Regions from separate parts of the Cupriavidus sp. MP-37 genome, predicted to be linked through region 2. Evidence: predicted binding sites of a transcription regulator. Region 2 holds the regulator's gene; the other holds the start of a gene.
What was found. The regulator NrdR, encoded in region 2, represses ribonucleotide reductase genes. The targets are predictions, from matches to a motif close to CACNANATNTNGTG.
Positions count from the first base shown of each region.

Region 1: a site for NrdR is predicted at 1,768-1,781, ahead of LIN44_RS03715 (ribonucleoside-diphosphate reductase subunit alpha). Genes of this name have one in related genera too.

Region 1 is NZ_CP085344.1:782,789-786,193, reverse strand. Features, by position in the region: gene LIN44_RS03715 (ribonucleoside-diphosphate reductase subunit alpha) at 1-1,542, opposite strand, end outside; gene ampD (1,6-anhydro-N-acetylmuramyl-L-alanine amidase AmpD) at 2,038-2,658, opposite strand; gene LIN44_RS03705 (sigma-54 dependent transcriptional regulator) at 2,655-3,405, opposite strand, start outside.
Region 2 is NZ_CP085344.1:1,204,846-1,208,250, forward strand. Features, by position in the region: gene LIN44_RS05665 (pilus assembly protein) at 1-1,290, shown strand, start outside; gene LIN44_RS05670 (type IV pilin protein) at 1,296-1,754, shown strand; gene nrdR (transcriptional regulator NrdR) at 1,770-2,234, opposite strand; gene glyA (serine hydroxymethyltransferase) at 2,389-3,405, opposite strand, start outside.

The DNA.
Region 1 (3,405 bases), 420 kb from region 2:
GTCCGGGCAGGTGGCGGGCGAGAACAGCGTCCATTCGCCGTTTTCCATCACGCGCTTCATGAACAGGTCCGGAATCCAGTTGGCCGTGTTCATGTCGTGGGTGCGGCGGCGGTCGTCGCCGGTGTTCTTGCGCAGCTCCAGGAACTCTTCGATGTCCAGGTGCCACGTTTCCAGGTAGGCGCAGACCGCGCCCTTGCGCTTGCCGCCCTGGTTCACGGCGACGGCGGTGTCGTTCACCACCTTCAGGAACGGCACCACACCCTGGCTCTTGCCGTTGGTGCCCTTGATGTGCGAGCCCAGCGCCCGCACGTTGGTCCAGTCATTGCCCAGGCCGCCGGCAAACTTGGACAGCAGCGCGTTTTCCTTCAGCGCTTCGTAGATGCCTTCCAGGTCGTCCGAGACGGTGGTCAGGTAGCACGACGACAGCTGCGAGCGGCGGGTGCCGGAGTTGAACAGCGTCGGCGTGGACGACATGAAGTCGAACGACGACAGCAGCTGGTAGAACTCGATGGCGCGCGCTTCGCGGTCCTTCTCGTTCAGCGCCAGGCCCATGGCCACGCGCATGAAGAAGGCCTGCGGCATTTCGATGCGGGTTTCATCGATATGCAGGAAGTAGCGGTCGTACAGGGTCTGCAGGCCCAGGTAGTTGAACTGGAAGTCGCGGCCGGCGTCCAGCGCGGCGCCCAGGCGGGCCAGGTCGAAGGTGGCCAGCTTCTCGTCCAGCAGCTCAGCCTCGATGCCGCGCGCGATGAACTTGGGGAAGTATTCGGCGTAGCGCGTGGCCATCTCGGCCTGGGTCACTTCGGTGCCCAGGATTTCCTTGCGGATGGTGTGCAGCAGGATGCGGGCGGTGACCTGGCTGTAGTCCGGGTCCTTCTCGATCAGGGTACGCGCCGCCAGGATGGCGGAGTCGTACACCTGCGTCATCGGCACGCCTTCGTACAGGTTCTTCAGCGTTTCCTTCAGGATGGGCTCGGCGCTGACGGCATTGCCCAGGCCGGAGCAGGCGTTGTCGATCAGGGCGTGCAGCGCGACGATGTCGAGCGGCTTGGTCACGCCGGCGTCGGTCACGTTGATGGTGATGCCGGCTTCCTGCACGCGGGCCACGGCTTCGGCGCTGGCGCTGGCACGCTCGGCCTTGCGCTTCTCGCGGTACAGCACGTAGGCGCGGGCCACTTCATGCTCGCCCGAGCGCATCAGCGACAGCTCGACCTGGTCCTGCACGTCTTCGATATGGATGGCGCCACCGCTCGGGCGGCTGCGCACCAGCGCGCGCACCACGTTGTCGGTCAGCTGCTCGACGATCTCGCGCACGCGCGCGCTGGCGGCGCCCTGCCCGCCGTTGACGGCGAGGAAGGCCTTGGTCATGGCAACGGCGATCTTGGACGGCTCGAACGCCACCACGGCACCGTTGCGACGAATGATCTTGTGATCCGGGTAATTCGAGGTCGCGGCGCTGGGGGTCTGCTGCGTGGTCGAAGCCTGGCTGGCAACGCCGGCGGCGGCGCCACCCGTGGTGATTTCGTTCTGGGCCGTTTGCATGAGAACTCCTGTTTTTACCCTGGCTATTTAGAGACAAAAGAGTCCCTGGCGAAATGCGGCGAAAAAGAACGTCCCTCCCGGCTGCATAGCGGGTGCGACAGACTGCCTTTACGTGAACATTTCGCCAGGGACTCTTGTGATGCCGGCCTTGCGGGGGAGGTTTGCAGTCTATGCGCAGACGTGGCGGCTGCTGCCTCGCTCCTGGGGCCGGCTCCCCGGTTTGACTACTAGATATAGTGTGTGACTCGGAAAACTGGGCTAAGTATAGTGAAACGAATCCGAATGACCAGTCTTGACAACCGCTATTTCGGGCACGCCGGCGGCTGTGCGGCAGCGCCACATGCCCGCAAGCCTAGTACTCGCAAGGGTTTCGGCCAGACCGTTCGCAACTGCACATTTCACAAAAATTTTTTCGATTGTTGCGAGGTTGCGATAGCCCCACACCGACGTGGGGCATGTGCGCCGGGATGGGGCGCACAGGGGCGGGCAATGACGTTAGGAATCCGTCACGTTCTCTGCAGCGCCCCGGCCCTGGTAGGGCAGCATGCCCGGCGCCACGCCCGCCTGCCGGGCAAAGCGCGCCCAGTCGAAATGCGGGCCGGGATCGGTCTTTCGGCCTGGCGCGATGTCGCTGTGACCGGCAATCGCACGCACCGGGTAGGCGGCCATCAGCGCAGGCACCAGCGCCGCCACGGTGTCGTACTGGGCCAGCGTGAACGGCAGGTCGTCGCAGCCTTCAATCTCGATGCCGATCGAAAAATCGTTGCAGCGCGCGCGTCCGAAGAAGTCTGACTGCCCCGCATGCCAGGCCCGCTGCGTGCACGGCACGAACTGCACCAGCTCGCCCGTGCGCGTGACCAGGAAGTGCGCGGACACCTGGACCTGGTGGATGGTGGCAAAGAACGGATGCTTGTTCGGATCGAGCCGGTTCTGGAAAAAGGCCTCGATGTCGCCGCTGCCGAACTGGCCGGGCGGCAGGCTGATGTTGTGCAGCACCACCAGGTCCACCGGCATGCCGTCCGGGCGCGCATCGAAATTGGGCGATGGCACGCGGCGGGCGGCGGGAACCCAGCCGTCGGCATCGGGCAGATAGGCAGAACGCGCTGGCGCGGTCATGGCGTACCCTCGCCTTCCGCCGCGCCGCGGTCGGCGGCGTCCATGGCTTCGCGGATGCCCAGTTGCTGGATGCGGTAGCGCAGCTGGCGCAGGTTCAGGCCCAGCAGCGGCGCGGCCGCGGTGCGGTTGAAGTTGGTCTGCGCCAGCGCCTGCAGGATCAGCTCGCGCTCGACGGCCTCCAGTTTGGCGGGCAGGTCGATCGGGAAGACGATGCCGCGGCAGGCGCGCTCGGCGGGGTCGCTGGCGGGCTCGGGTTCGGGCGCTGCATGGGCGTGCATTGCCGGCGGCTGCGGCTCGGCCTGAACCGGCGCAGGTGTGGCCACGGCCGGCGCGGCCGGAACCCCCGCAGTGTCCCAGGGCGCGTAAGGGTATGGCGTCATCGGCTGGGGCACCATCGCCGGCGCCGGTGCAGGCATCAGCCCGGCGCGCCCGGCGCCGGCGTCCAGCGGGCCCAGGTCGGCCAGCTCGATGTCCTCGCTCTCGGCAAACGCGTAGGCGCGCTCGAGCAGGTTTTCCAGCTCGCGCACATTGCCCGGGAACGGATACGCCGCCAGCCGCTGCAGCGCCGCCGGCGACAGCCGCTTGGGGTGCGCATCGCCGTAGCGCACCGCCAGGTGGTCCAGGATGGCGCGCGCCAGCACCGGGATGTCTTCGCCGCGCTCGCGCAGCGTGGGCATGCGCAGCGCCAGCACGTTCAGCCGGTAATACAGGTCTTGCCGGAACTGCCCCGCCGCCACCATCGCGGCC
Region 2 (3,405 bases):
TACGCGCTCGACGTGACCGATCCGGAGCGCTTCAGCGACACCCCGGCGGCGGCCAGTGCCACCGTGATCGGCGAGTGGAACAACACGCTGCAGTGCACCGGCGATAGCGCGTGCGGCGACAACCTCGGCAACACCTATGGCACGCCCGTGATCCGCCGCCTGCACAACGGCCAGTGGGCGGTGCTGTTCGGCAACGGCCTGGGCAGCAAGAGCGGTTCGGCCGGCCTGTTCATCATGCTGGTCGACCCGGCCGACGGCTCGCGCAGCTTCCGCTATCTCGGCACCGGCTACGGGCCGCAGCAGGATCCGGCCGGCGCCAACAGCAGGAACGGCATTGCCTATGTCACGCCGGCCGACCTCGACGGCGACCACATCACCGACTATGTCTACGCCGGCGACGTGTTCGGCAACCTGTGGCGCTTCGACCTGACCTCGGACAATCCGGACCTCTGGCGCGCCGGCAGCCGCCCGCTGATGCAGACCGGCGGCAAGCCGATCTCCACCAGGGTGGCGGTGGGCTCGGTGCCGGGCACCGGAACCGGCGCGTCGGCGATGCCGCGCGTGGTGGTGGCGTTCGGCACGGGGCGCCGGCTGGAGCAGACGCAGGGCAGCGAAGCGGTGTTCGAGCCGGGCGGGCAGGGGCTGTATGGCGTGTGGGACTGGGACATGGCGGGCTGGAATGCGATGGCCGGCGCGCAGGCGCGCTATGCATCGCTGGCCAGCGCCACGCGGCCGCTGGCCAGCGCCAACCTGACGCAGCAGTCGATTACCGCCGAAGGGCGCGCGGCCGGCGGCACGGTGACGGTGCGCACGGTCAGCGCGAACAAGGTGTGCTGGCAGGGCTCGAACGCCTGCGCGAGCGGCAACAACAAGTACGGCTGGCAGTTGCCGCTGCCGTCGGCCACGCGCGAGCAGGTGATCTACAACCCGGTGATCGCCTACGGCATGGTGATCGTGAACACGACCATCCCGCCCGGTTCGGCGCTGTCGCAGGCCCTGTCGTGCAACGCCGAGGTGCCGTCGGGCTTCACCATGGGCGTGTCGATGGGCTCGGGCGGCGCGGCCGCGCAGTCGTTCTTCAGCAGCACCAACAGCAGCACCTTCCCGCTGCTGAACAACGGCATTGTCAGCGGCATCGGCCTGAGCGGCACCGGCACGCCGTCGGTGGTGACCGCAAAGAAGCGGCCCTACCTGGTGCAGCAGACCGTGGGCGGCAGCGGCGCCATCACGCAGATCAACCCCGGCGCCAATGGCGCCGGCGCCCGCCTCAACTGGATACGCCTGCGCTGACGACCATGAACCTGCCTGCCTTCCCATCGCCGCGGCGCGCTGCCACCGGCTTCACACTGATCGAGATGATGATCACGGTGGCGATCGCCGCGATCCTGGCCGCGATCGCCTATCCGTCCTACAACGAGCACGTGCGCAAGTCGCGCCGCACCGACGCCAAGACCGCCTTGCTCGATCTCGCCGCACGCCAGGAGCGGTTGTTCAGCACGCAGAACGTGTATGGCGGCACGCCGGCGGCGCTTGGCTACGCTGGCGCGGCCTTTCCCGTGGCGATCCGGTCGGGCGGCCAGGCCTATTACCAGCTGACGGTGGCAGCGGGCAATCCGGCGACCAGCTATACCGCGACGGCGACGCCGATTGGCGCGCAGCAAGGGGACGACTGCGGCAGCTACACCATCAACCAACTGGGATTGCAGGGCAACACCGGGATGCGCGCCGGCGTGGCGTCGGCGCAGTGCTGGTAGCAGAAAACGCCGGCGTCAGCGCTTGCCGCTGCCGGCGGTGACTTCCGCCAGCACGTCCGAGAATTCGGACACGTCTTCAAAGCTGCGGTAGACCGAGGCAAAGCGGATATAGGCGATCTTGTCGAGCTTGCGCAGCTCGCGCATCACCAGTTCGCCGACCTGGCTGCTGGGGATTTCCTTTTCACCCAGGGCCAGCAGCTTTTCTTCGATGCGGGTGATGGCTTCGTCGATGGCTTCGGCCGAGACCGGGCGCTTGCGCAACGCCAGGCGCATCGAATCCTTCAGCTTGGCGCGGGCGTAGTCCACGCGCGAGCCGTTTTTCTTGACGATGGCGGGGAAGAACAGCTCGATCCGCTCATAGGTGGTGAAGCGGCGGTCGCAGGCTTCGCAGCGGCGGCGCCGGCGCACGGCATCGCCGTCTTCCGACATGCGGGTGTCGAGAACCTGGGTATTGGAATGACCGCAAAAGGGGCATTTCATGCCGGACCACCTTCAGTTGAACCCCATCGCCTTGTCCGTGTTGTCGTTCTGCGGCGGCGGGGCGGGTTGGCGAGACCCGCGGCCCACGCCCGGGAGGCACGGACCGCGGAGCTGCCGGCCGCCCATGCGCGTGCGCGCGGGCGGCCCGTCAGCGTCAGCCGTAGACCGGGAAACGCTTGGTCAGGGCCGATACCTGCTCGCGCACCGCGGCGATGTTGGCGGCGTCGTGCGGGTTGTCCAGCACGTCGGCGATCAGGTTGCCGACGACGCGGGCTTCTTCTTCCTTGAAGCCGCGCGTGGTCATGGCCGGCGAGCCGACGCGGATGCCCGAGGTGACGAACGGCTTTTCCGGGTCGTTCGGAATCGCGTTCTTGTTCACGGTCAGGTGTGCCTCGCCCAGGATGCGCTCGGCTTCCTTGCCGGTGATGTTCTTGGCGCGCAGGTCGACCAGCATCACGTGGCTCTCGGTGCGGCCGGAGACGATGCGCAGGCCGCGCGCGATCAGGGTCTCGGCCAGCACCGCGGCGTTCTTCACCACCTGCTGCTGGTAGGCCTTGAACTCGGGCGTCAGCGCTTCCTTGAAGGCCACCGCCTTGCCGGCGATCACGTGCATCAGCGGGCCGCCCTGGATGCCGGGGAAGATCGACGAGTTGATCGCCTTCTCGTGCTCGGCCTTCATCAGGATCACGCCGCCGCGCGGGCCGCGCAGGCTCTTGTGGGTGGTGGTGGTGACGAAGTCGGCGTGCGGCACCGGGTTCGGGTAGACGCCCGCGGCGATCAGGCCGGCGTAGTGGGCCATGTCGACCATGAAGTAGGCGCCGATCGACTTGGCCACCTTGCCGATGCGCTCGAAGTCGATGCGCAGCGCGAACGCCGAGGCGCCGGCGATGATCAGCTTGGGCTTCTTCTCTTGCGCCAGCTTTTCCAGCGCGTCGTAGTCGATGTCTTCCTGGGCGTTGAGGCCGTAGCTGACCACGTTGAACCACTTGCCGCTCATGTTCAGCGCCATGCCGTGGGTCAGGTGGCCGCCTTCGGCCAGGCTCATGCCCATGATGGTGTCGCCCGGCTTGAGCACGGCGAAGTACACGCCCTGGTTGGCCTGCGAGCCCGAGTTGGGCTGCACGTTGGCGGCTTCGGCGCCGAACAGCTGCTTGACGCGGTCAATCGCCAG